Linked DNA regions of Anaerocolumna chitinilytica. The protein of the gene in region 1 interacts with the protein of each later gene in a pairwise test. Links are inferred from orthologs where the notes say so. Each region holds a gene or a part of one and is shown on either strand. Other genes may lie near its edges.

The links.
Region 2: the proteins of ileS (region 1) and bsdcttw_RS12170 interact in binary tests that used the Escherichia coli proteins (3 or more experiments, as listed by UniProt). The link is inferred for Anaerocolumna chitinilytica from one-to-one orthologs.

What each region holds. Positions count from the first base shown.
Region 1 is NZ_AP023368.1:5,461,340-5,468,217, forward strand. Bases 1,772-5,566 are described here. They hold ileS (isoleucine--tRNA ligase), read right to left. Parts: upstream 5,173-5,566; coding sequence 1,972-5,172; downstream 1,772-1,971. Other genes in these bases: bsdcttw_RS24150 (DUF6709 family protein), read left to right, coding at 1,772-1,883. Outside these bases: bsdcttw_RS24145 (glycogen/starch/alpha-glucan phosphorylase), read right to left, coding at 1-381; more of bsdcttw_RS24150, read left to right, coding at 723-1,771; bsdcttw_RS24160 (hypothetical protein), read right to left, coding at 5,636-5,887; bsdcttw_RS24165 (cysteine hydrolase family protein), read right to left, coding at 6,238-6,807; bsdcttw_RS24170 (winged helix-turn-helix transcriptional regulator), read right to left, coding at 6,875-6,878. UniProt on the Escherichia coli protein: Catalyzes the attachment of isoleucine to tRNA(Ile). As IleRS can inadvertently accommodate and process structurally similar amino acids such as valine, to avoid such errors it has two additional distinct tRNA(Ile)-dependent editing activities.
Region 2 is NZ_AP023368.1:2,805,456-2,810,418, forward strand. The notes cover bases 223-3,069. They hold bsdcttw_RS12170 (substrate-binding domain-containing protein), read right to left. Parts: upstream 2,228-3,069; coding sequence 1,217-2,227; downstream 223-1,216. Other genes in these bases: bsdcttw_RS12165 (ATP-dependent metallopeptidase FtsH/Yme1/Tma family protein), read right to left, coding at 223-937; bsdcttw_RS12175 (transporter substrate-binding domain-containing protein), read left to right, coding at 2,709-3,069. Outside these bases: more of bsdcttw_RS12165, read right to left, coding at 1-222; more of bsdcttw_RS12175, read left to right, coding at 3,070-3,551; bsdcttw_RS12180 (amino acid ABC transporter permease), read left to right, coding at 3,635-4,405; bsdcttw_RS12185 (amino acid ABC transporter ATP-binding protein), read left to right, coding at 4,429-4,963. UniProt on the Escherichia coli protein: Part of the ABC transporter complex RbsABC involved in ribose import. Binds ribose. Also serves as the primary chemoreceptor for chemotaxis.

The sequences.
Region 1 (6,878 bases):
ATCCAGAAAGCAGGCTGCAAGCCTTCCAAGACCGCCGTTTCCAAGAGCCGCATCCGGCTCTTCATCCTCTATATTTTCCAGGTCATAACCCAGTTCCTCCAATACCTCCCGGATGGATGAATCCGCTTTCAAATTGGTAATCATATTTCCTAAAGCCCTTCCTACTAAGAATTCCATGGAAAGGTAATAAACTGTCTTTAAATCCTGCTCTTCATAAGCCTTATGCGTTTCCAGCCAGTCATCTATAATCATGTTTTTTACTGTATAGGCCACGCCTTGGTATACCTGCTGTTTGGTGGCATCTTCAATAGGTCTTCGAAAAAATACACCGATATATTCTTCTACATTCTTAATAAATTCCTTCTTATCAAATTCCTGCATATATCCTCCTATCTGTCAGCACCATGGTAGCATCTGCATTTCTCTTTCGTACTGCAACACCAATCCAACGTTTTTAGTTATTCACATTATATCTTATGCATTACCTGCTACACAAGAGAAAACTTTAAGACAATAAAAACAGCCATATAAAGGTATTTTGTCCACATATACAACTACAATACTATCTTACCTGTACATATTGATATAGTAATATCCTACTAATTGCTCGATTTGCCTTACAACCTTATTTTAATATGGTATAATAAAAAAGCGTATCTTGCTTTAAGCAAGTAAAATAGGTGGGAGTTGGTATAGACCTCCCAAGAAGAAAAGAGGTTAACATGGAACAAAACTACTTAAGAAAAATCATTCGAAAAAACGCATGGAGCCCTATGTTTATAAGCCTTGTCTTTGTATTCATAGCCCTTGCAGGCTTCCTTAGCGAATCAGAGAAATGGAGCACCTTATTTACTCCTTTGGCAGAAGGAACCAGCGTTACTGGAATTCAGGACCTTTATGCGAAGGATAAATATTACTTCCAGTTAAAGAATGCCGATATTTATTTTCTGGATTATGCCATTTACAGTTATGATACTGTTAATGGCGTTAAGACCAGTGAGGAAAAGTTATCCCAGGTGTATGGTATAATCTATTATGATGACGGTTATCTTCTGGCACTGCTGCCAAAGGATTATCTTGATATGTCCGATGAAGAATTAAGCTCTGTAACTGCAGTAGCCAACCTGCAAGCTCTAGGCGATGACCAGTACCATCAGGAAGCTTATGAAGAAATGATTACAAGTCTGAGCAAAGCCTACAAAGTAGATCCTTCCACAGTACGGGAGAGCATACCTGAAATCTGTGTAACCCTCACAGAACATGGACGTCTGGGCGACCAGTTTCTCTTCCTGGTTATGGGGTTAATACTATTGATATCCGCCTCCGTATTCATCTATCAGCTTTTAATTAAGATAAATTACAAATATTCCGGTTTTTATAAAAAGCTCGCAAAAATCGGCAATCCAGAAGATATTGAATATCGTATTAACAGTGAAATAGCCGGCGAACGTTATCTCTATATGTCCGTCTTGAGACCTGCGGCTTACACCGGACTGATTACCACGGATTATATAATCGGCAAGATTAATCATCCTCTTGCAATTCATCCAACCAGGGATTTAATCTGGGTACATTTAAATACCGTTAAGCATAAATCCCACTTTATTACTATAAGCAAGTCCTATCAAATACTATTCTACTTTAAAGATATGAAATCACCTATATCCATCAATTTTCCGAAAGCAGCTATTGCAACAGAGCTGATTGAAAAAATAGCAACCACACTGCCTGTAATGTGCGGCTATTCCGATGATCTTAAGAAGCTCTATAAAAAAGACTATACTGCCTTTGTAAACCTCGCTCTTTCGCGAAAACATGAGCTCGAACATATGGAAGATAATCTTAATAGTGATAACACTCAGGAAACAACTGATCAGTATTAACTAATCCTGTACGAAGCAAACAAAGGCTGTTGTAAAGGAATCCTGCTAAGCAGGACCTCCTTTTACAACAGCCTCATTTTTGATCTATTTATTTCTTTACTACTCCAAGAACTACATTCTCACCGTTAATATTCCACTCTTTCGTAAAGCCCTTGCTGTCTTCGAAGACTTCAACAGCCAAAACCTCAGATTTGATCTCTGCCATATTTCTATCAAAGATTCCTTTGATGACCTCATTCCCTTTATGATAAACCAGAATGTGATCCATTACTTCAAATCCTGCATCTTTTCTCATGGTCTGAATCTTACTGATGATTTCTCTTACAAAGCCTTCTTCAATCAATTCAGGTGTTAAGCCGGTATCCAGAACTACAGTTATTCCTTTATCGGAATCAGATACAAACCCTTCCGTCTGAGCTGCTTCAATTAACAGGTCATCCTTTTCCAGGTAGCTGTCGGTTCCCTCTATGGTTACTTTAAGCTTTCCGGTAGTATTGATTTCATCCATTGCTTCATTACCGTTAAGTCCGGCAAGAATTCCACGAAGCGCGCCAATCTGCTTACCAAACTTCGGACCTAATGTCTTTAGCTGAGGTTTAAAGCTGTAAGAAGTAAAGTTTCTGACATCCTGTGTGAAGATTACTTTCTTTACATTTAACTCTTCTTCAATGATATTAAGGTAGAATGAAGGAAGACCTTCTGCTTTTTCACCCTTTTCATCAAGATAGCTATAATCAGCCTTAACGTACATAGTGCCGATAGGCTGCCTGTTCTTGATATTTGCCGTATTACGGCAGGCACGGCCTAATACAACGATTTCGAGGAGTGCTTCCATGTTCTTCTCAAGTTCTTTGTCTATATATTCCTCTTTATAGGAAGGAAATTCACACAAATGAATACTCTGAGGAGCTTCTTTATCAATCTTCACCACCAGGTTACGATAGATATCTTCTGTCATGTAAGGTATAAAAGGAGCAGATATCTTTGCTAATGTAACCAAAGTAGTATAGAGGGTCATATAAGCATTAATCTTATCCTGTTCCATTCCCTTTGCCCAGAAGCGCTCTCTACTTCTTCTTACATACCAGTTGCTCATCTCGTCTACAAAATCGTCAAGGAGTCTTGCTGCCTCTGTAATACGGTAGCTTTCCAGGTGACTGTCTACGGTCTTAACAAGAGTGTTTAACTTAGAGAGCATCCATTTATCCATAACGGACAGCTTCTCATAGTCAAGGGTATATTTTGTAGCATCGAATTCATCGATATTGGCATAGAGTACGAAGAATGCATAGGTATTCCAGAAGGTTCCCATGAATTTTCTCTGTCCTTCCGTCACTGCTCCGCTGTGGAAACGATTAGGCAGCCATAGGGCACTGTTAACATAGAAGTACCAACGTACTGCATCGGCTCCGTGTTCGGAGAGGGTTTCAAAAGGATCCACTGCATTACCTTTGGACTTAGACATTTTCTGTCCATTCTCATCCTGAACGTGCCCAAGAACGATAACATTCTTATAAGGGGATTTCTCAAATATCAGGGTAGAGATAGCAAGCAGGGAATAGAACCAGCCTCTGGTCTGGTCAACCGCTTCACTGATAAAGTCAGCAGGGAAATTCTTATCGAACATTTCCTTGTTTTCAAATGGATAATGCCATTGAGCAAAAGGCATGGAACCGGAATCAAACCAGCAGTCAATTACGGGTTTTACTCGCTTCATTTCCTTACCGCATTCCGGACACTTAATGGTTACCGCGTCGATGAATGGTCTGTGAAGCTCAATATTATCCGGGCAGTTATAAGACATGGACTTTAACTCCTCAATGCTTCCGATAGCATGACGGTGTCCGTCCTCACATTCCCAGATGTTAAGGGGTGTTCCCCAGTAACGATCACGGCTGATACCCCAGTCCTGAACATTCTTAATCCAGTCTCCGAATCTTCCCTGTCCGATACTCTCCGGCATCCAGTTAATGGTGTTATTGTTGGCTACCAGCTGATCTTTTACCTCTGTCATCTTAATGAACCAGGAATCTCTTGCATAGTAAATAAGCGGTGTATCACAACGCCAGCAGTGAGGATAGCTGTGTTCGAATTTTAAGGTCTTAAATAACAGGTTTTTGGAAGCGAGTAATTTGATAATCCCTTCATCTGCCTTTTTACAGAACATTCCGGCAAAATCTGTTACTTCCGGCTTCATCTCACCTTTTCCGTCTACTAACTGTACGAAGGGCAGGTCATATCTGCGGCCTACATTGGCATCATCCTCACCAAAGGCAGGAGCAATATGAACAACACCGGTACCATCTGTTAAAGTTACATAGGTGTCACAGGTTACATAGTAAGCCTTCTTATCCGGCGTTACATAGTCAAATAAAGGCTCATACTCTTTATATTCAAGGTCTGTACCTACATAGGTCTCTTCTACGGTATATTCACCATCGATAACAGACAAAAGCGCTTCCGCCAGAATGTACTTCTCTGTTCTTACGGCTTCTCTGTCTTCACTGTCCGCTTTTATGATATCTCCCTTGGCATTTAAGTTTACAGAGACTTTCACATAGGTTTCTACCGGATTCACGCAAAGAGCTACGTTAGAAGGAAGTGTCCAGGGAGTAGTAGTCCAGGCAAGAATGTATTCATTTTCCTCTCCCTTTACACGGAACTTGGCGATAGCGGATTTTTCTTTTACATCCTTATAGCCCATTGCTACTTCATTACTGGAAAGAGGTGTTCCGCATCTCGGACAATAGGGTACAATCTTAAAGCCTTTGTATAACAGCCCTTTTTCCCAAATCTGCTTTAAGGCCCACCATTCGGATTCAATAAAGTTGTTATCATAGGTAACATAAGGATCTTCCATATCTACCCAGTATCCTACAGTTTCGGAGAAATCCTCCCACATACCCTTGTACTTCCATACACTTTCCTTACACTCATGGATAAAGGGTTCAAGACCGTATTCTTCAATCTGTTCTTTCCCATCAAGACCTAGCTTTTTCTCAACTTCTAACTCCACAGGCAATCCGTGGGTATCCCAGCCGGCCTTTCTTAAAACGTTATAACCCTTCATAGTACGGTATCTGGGTATAATATCTTTAATAACCCTGGTTAAAACGTGACCGATATGTGGCTTTCCGTTAGCTGTCGGGGGGCCGTCATAAAAGGTATAGGGTTTTCCGTTTTTTCTTTCTTCAATGGTCTTCTCAAAGATTTTTTCATTCTTCCAGAATTTCAGTACTTCTTTTTCACGTTCTACAAAGTTCAGATTCGTAGAGACCTTATCGTACATGTGATATCCTCCTTCACTTTATAACAAATAATCTAACTTCCATTTTGCCTCAAGCCTGTCTCTAGGTTACTAACCTAAGGGACGAGCTTACCTTACGAATAAAAAAAGCTCCCATCCATAAACAGGATGAGAGCATTCGTGCTTCATTGTACCACCTATTTACATACGTTTCCTCTAGAGTTTTCCCTAAAAGGAACATGATATGCTTCTCTTTAACGACAGATACCGGCTCGGCTTACTGGCTGAAGGCTTTCGGCTTGCAACTTGGGAGTGATTTTCGTAAATCCGCTACTGGTACCAGGCTTTCACTCTCCCCGGCTCGCTTTGAGGTTCGCTGATTTCTACTCTCTCCGTCATAGTTTTTTTGTGATATTTATTATATTATAATTCATAATAATAGTATAAAAATATTTAATTGTCAATCTCAAAGTTCCGGGATTAATGAAAAGTCCATTAACCTATTTTATGCATTTTCTGTGTCAGGGTTTTCTTCCAGACTGCTTAGATATTCATCAAATTCCGTTTCCGATTCCTCATAATAAACATCAATGGAAGGTAAATTCAGTGCAAAGAAAAGTCCTAAGAGGGTCTTGGCGTCAAAATCGAAGGTCCCGCTCTGGGTCTTTACTCTGACATCCGTCTTGCACCTCTCTGCCTGGCGGTTGAACTCATAAAGATCATTTGCTTCTTGAAAAACAATAGTTTTCGTTTTCATTTCTTATTCTCCTTCCTTATATATAGTAATTTTCGTTCGGTCTACTTATGATGTCCTCTCTATTATACTTTAATCAGCCATTCAATACAATATGCACCTTCGGGATTTTCATTACAAATGCATGAAAAAACCTATTGGTAGCGGACGATAATTGAGAGGTTTGTTTTTCCGCTTTGTTGTCGGAGCTGTTCTTTAGCTCCTGGTTCTCTATTCCACTAAAGCGGCAACAGCCGTTTCAGAAAGCGGAAAAAGCGCCAAACTCGCTGCAACGCTCCAAAACAAACCTCTCAATTATCTGTGTATTCCCATTTAATTGTCTATATGTTTGCTGTGTTGGTACATTACAGTTCCTACATTAATTCTGCACTCTCGAATTGGGTTATAAAATCCTTCGTATCCAGTACCTTTGCAAAGGTATTATTAAGTGCTGCCATAAAGGCATCATGTACCGTCTGTGCAGGAATTACTCCCCCATCCATTGATATCAAGTCCTTTGTAGTGCAGGCGTCGCTTATCAGTGTAACCAAAAATTCGTATTCCTGTGCCGCTCTTACCGTTGTATCAACACACATATGACTCATCATACCTGCAATAACAAGATGTTCAATGCCCTGTTCAAGAAGTGCCTCAGCCAAACCAGTATGCAAAAAAGCACTGGGACTATGTTTAATAAAAACCTTTTCCTGTACTAAGGGAGCCACGCTCTCATAAAACTCTGTTCCTTTTGTCCCGGGAAGAAAAAATGTGGCGTCTTTATTGGCGCTGATATGCTGTACATGGAATACCGGCAGCTTCTCTCTTCGAAATACCTCCAATATCTCTCTTCCATGTACTGCTGCTTCCTCTGAGTGATATAACTGACATTTTCCGCCTTCAAAATAATCATTTTGGATATCGATTAAAAGTAATGCACTTTTCATATCTGTTCACCTCTACCTATTGATAGAAGTAATTATAGCAGTTTCAATTCCAAAGTAAATTACCCACTTAT
Region 2 (4,963 bases), 2.7 Mb from region 1 along the record:
CAATTTCGATTTGTCTGTCAAAACGGCCCGGTCTTAATAAAGCGTCATCTAAAGTATCCAATCGGTTAGTTGCCCCAATAACGACAATCCCATTATTATCATTAAAACCTGACATCTCGGTAAGCAGAGCATTAAGAGTTTGATCGCGTTCATCGTTGCTGGCGTTGGCGCTTCTGGCACGCTTTTTACCGATGGCGTCAATTTCATCTATAAAAATAACAGCTTTTTCACTTTGCTTTGCCTTACGGAAAAGGGAACGAACACGGCTTGCACCAACCCCCACATACATTTGCACAAAGTCTGAGCCGCTCATGGCATAAAAAGGTACTCCGGCTTCCCCGGCAATGGCTTTGGCCATAAGTGTTTTTCCGGTTCCTGGAGGCCCGTACAAAAGGACGCCTTTAGGCATCCTGGCTCCGACACTGTTATACTTTTCCGGGTCTTTGATAAATGAAATAATGTCTTCTACCATCAGTTTAGCTTCTGTATTACCGGCTATTTGATTAAAAGTTATGGTCGGTGTAGATGGTGATTTCTTCGATGCATCCGAAATCAGAGGTTTGTCATTGTTGCCTTTTCTGATGAACATGAATATGCCGCTGCCCGCAGCAATCAGAAAAAGAACCTGAAGTATTCTGATATAAATACTATTTTGAGTGTAATTTATTTTAATATTATGAAGCAATAAATATTCTGTAAAATTTTCCGTTTTAGGATTGGGTACATTAACTTTTTTCACGCCATCCTTCACAATAGTAGCATGAAAAGAAGAAGCGTCAGGTGTGATTGACACGGATTTTACCTGGCCGCTTTCAGCTGCCTGAAGGAATGAGGGGTAGCTTATGTCCGTACTGCGGTAATTCAAATTTTCATACCCAAGAGCACCCAAACAGAACAGTATAAGTGCACACAGGATGAACCAATATAGTTTCTTCATGTAATATCCTCCCGGTCATAGTGCGAAAATTAAAAAGACAATTTTCAATCACATATTTGTGCCTGCATAATCCTTGGTCCGAGTAAACGGCACGTAGGAAACGGCATGGCGGTTAGTTTGAAAAGCCCGAATATCATTTTATGTGGTTTACATAATCCAATAGGGACATTATAGAGCATTATATCCCATAAATCTACAATATATTACTGGAAATTATGAAGCCACATGGCAGGAGGATTGCGTAGATAGCCTTAAAAATAATAGGCAAAACTGAGCTTTCTATGGTAGGTAGGGGTAAGCATTTCCATTTGAGTCAATGAGACCAATTTCAACAAGAAGTGTCTTAGTTACTGAGTCATCAAATCTTACATTTTGTTTATTTAAAATCTGATAAGTGGTTTCTGCACCCAGGCTTCCCATTTCATAAGGATTCTGTGCTATGGTGCCTTGCATTAAACCTTGCTTTATAGCAGTTATTGCAGCAGAATCTCCATCAAAGCCAATCAGCATGATTTTTCCGGTTTTACCTGCTTCTTCTAATGCTTTTGCAGCGCCCAGTGCCATACGGTCATTCTCACTGAAAACCACAGCCAGGTCATCCCCATAAGAGGCTAGTATGTTTTTCATGGCTTCATACCCCAGGTCTGTTCTGCCATCAGCGCGAAGTTCTTCTACAATATTGTAGCCACTTTCTGTCATAACTCTCTTAAAAGCATCACCTCTCTGGTTTGAAATTTCATTATTTTCTTGTGATCTAAGTATAGCGGTATTTTTACTTGTTATATTATTATTTTCAATCAGACGTAAAGCATATTCTGCGGCAAGAACCCCTCCGCCGAAGGAATCGGAAACAATAAAGGCATCATATAAGGAGCCACCTGTCCCTACATCCACTATTATTAGAGGAATACCTGCATTCTGGGCCATTGAAGAGATAAGTGGCATTGCATCCGGATTAAAAGGTGATATCACAAGTGCATCAATTCCTTGGGCTATCAGATTTGAGGCACCGTTAATCATCTCAGAGGTGCTGCTGTTTTGATTATGTGTGATAACGTTCATTTCAAGTTCTTTTGCTTTATCCAGTAATCCCTGCTGCATTTTATTAAAAAACTCATAATCGCTGTTATACACTGACCAGCCGATGGTATATGGTTTTGCCTGTACATTACTGCCTGCGGCAGGAGAGATAATGTGATGGTCATTGGAATGATGATCATATATTAACAGAAATAATAGAGTTACTGTAATTAAGAGAAGACCATTTAATATTTTTTTAGTCGGATTCATTCCATCAAGTCCTTTGTTCGTATATTAAAATATATATGCAAACGCTGGCTAACATACGCTAAATAAGAATAATATAAAACTGTCCTTTGATATCTTGTGACGAAAAAATGCAATGGAAGGATTGACAAGCTTAAATTTGTGATGTAAGATTAAGAACATAATTTGAATATAACCTCACTATGGCAGTGGGGTAGAGGCGCGATATTTAACAGTCTGATTGGAGCGGAGGAGCTTTGAAAATCATGAGAAGGAAATATCGCCGAAGTGGTAGTGTATCCTCAATACATACTGCTGGGTCTGTAGTGAAGAACTGCAGGACTGTCTTATCAGACAACCCGGTCTGATAAGTTGTGCTATCTCAACTGGGATTGTGAGGACTTTATTTAGAAAGTCCTTGTTAAAATGTAAGGACTTTTTTTATTGCAATCTATAAAGCAAAAACAAATATCCCGCTTAAGGGAATAATAAAGGAGAGATAATTATGAAAAAAAGAATGCTGGCAATAATAGCTATGACCTTATCCGTTGCCGCACTGCTTACGGCCTGCGGAACCAAGGATACCAACAGTACCGGTAGTGCTGCAGATGATAGTAATGTATTCCGTGTAGGTATGGAATGCGGATATGCCCCTTTTAACTGGACACAGATTGATAATTCGAATGGAGCTGTTCCTATAGATGGTGCATCAGAATTCGCAGGCGGATATGATATCGAAATCGCTAAGAAGATAGCTGATGGTCTGGGAAAGAAGCTCGTCGTAGTTAAAACAGAGTGGGACGGCCTTTTACCCGCATTAACTTCAGGAAAAATCGATGCTATTATTGCAGGTATGTCTCCTACGGCAGAAAGAAAAAAGGTAATTGATTTTACGGATAACTATTACAGATCAAATCTGGTAATGGTAGTAAAAAAAGGCGGAGCTTACGAGAATGCAACCTCTATTCAGGATTTTAAAGGAGCTAAAATTACAGCTCAGTTAAATACTTTTCACTATACTGTAATTGACCAGATTGATGGTGTTAAAAAAGAAGCTGCAATGGATAACTTCCCGGCGATGAGAGTTGCTTTGGAGTCCGGTATTATTGACGGCTATGTATCAGAGCGTCCTGAAGGAGTAAGTGCTTCTTCCGCAAATGATAAATTTGCAATGGTAGAATTCAAAGATGGTTTTAAAACTTCCGATGATGATACAGCTATAGCAGTCGGTGTGAAAAAGAACAGTGATTTAACTGCTAAGATAAACGAAATTCTGAAAGGAATTTCAGAAGATGACCGTACTAACATTATGGATACCGCTATAAAGAATCAGCCGGCAACCAAATAAGATTGCCGAAACGTATATTTATTAGAGGAGAAAACCGGGTGTGAAGTCTGCAGCCGGTTTTTCCCCTGACTTGGAGGAGAAGGATGAGTTTTACCGAAATAATTCAAACATTAAAAGACTACTGGCCTATGTTTTTAAGAGGTTCCTGGTCTACATTATATATATCTATAATCGGAACTGTTATAGGGTCAATAATCGGCTTGCTAATTGGTGTTATACGTACCATACCGGTGCCGGAAAGAGGAATTAAAAAAATCCTATTAGGTATCGTCAACGCTATTCTTTCCGCTTATATAGCAATATTCAGAGGTACACCAATGATTGTACAGGCTGTACTTATTTTCTATGGTTCAGCCGAAGCTTTGAAAATTGATATGAATAGAACCTTTGCAGCTATTTTCATTGTATCTATAAATACAGGTGCTTACATGTCCGAGATCGTTCGAGGTGGTATTATATCTGTTGATAGAGGACAGTTTGAAGCAGCACAGGCTATTGGTATGAACCATATAAAAACAATGATATATATTGTACTGCCCCAGGTTATCCGAAATATCTTACCGGCTACTGGTAATGAATTTGTAATCAATATTAAGGATACTTCTGTGTTAAGTGTAATTTCTGTGTCAGAATTATTCTTCCAGTCTAAATCTATAGCAGGAGCTACGTTCCATTATTATGATACTTTCTTTATTACCTGTATTATTTACTTTATAATGACCTTTACTATTACTAAGATTCTTAGATACGCTGAAAAGAAACTGGACGGCCCGGATAATTATATACTTCTTGGCAACCAAATGCAGGTAGAAAAGCCGGAAGATGGTGTTAGAAGAGCGAAGGCCGCGAAATAATGGCAGAGAGGAAAGTAATGAAAATGAAGGACAATATAATTGAAGTAAAACACCTTAGCAAATCCTTTGGTGATCATGATGTATTAAAAGATATTGATTTTAATGTTAGCAAAGGAGAAGTAATCTGCATTATCGGTTCCTCCGGTTCCGGTAAATCAACACTGCTCCGCTGTATTAACCTTTTAGAGAAACCCTCCGGCGGGGAGATATCTTACAATGGTGAGAATATCCTGGATGATAAGCATGATCTCTATAAATATCGTACAAAGTTAGGTATGGTGTTCCAGCAATTTAATCTATTTAACAATTACAATGTTTTGGACAATTGTATAATTGGACAGCTAAAAGTCTTAAAAAGAAATAAAGAAGAGGCGAAAGAAGTTGCTTTAAAATATCTAAAAACTGTTGGAATGGACCAGTATATCAATGCGAAGCCAAGACAATTATCCGGTGGTCAAAAGCAAAGAGTAGCAATTGCCAGAGCTTTATCCATGGAGCCGGATGTTATGCTTTTTGATGAACCGACCTCAGCTCTTGATCCTGAAATGGTCGGCGAGG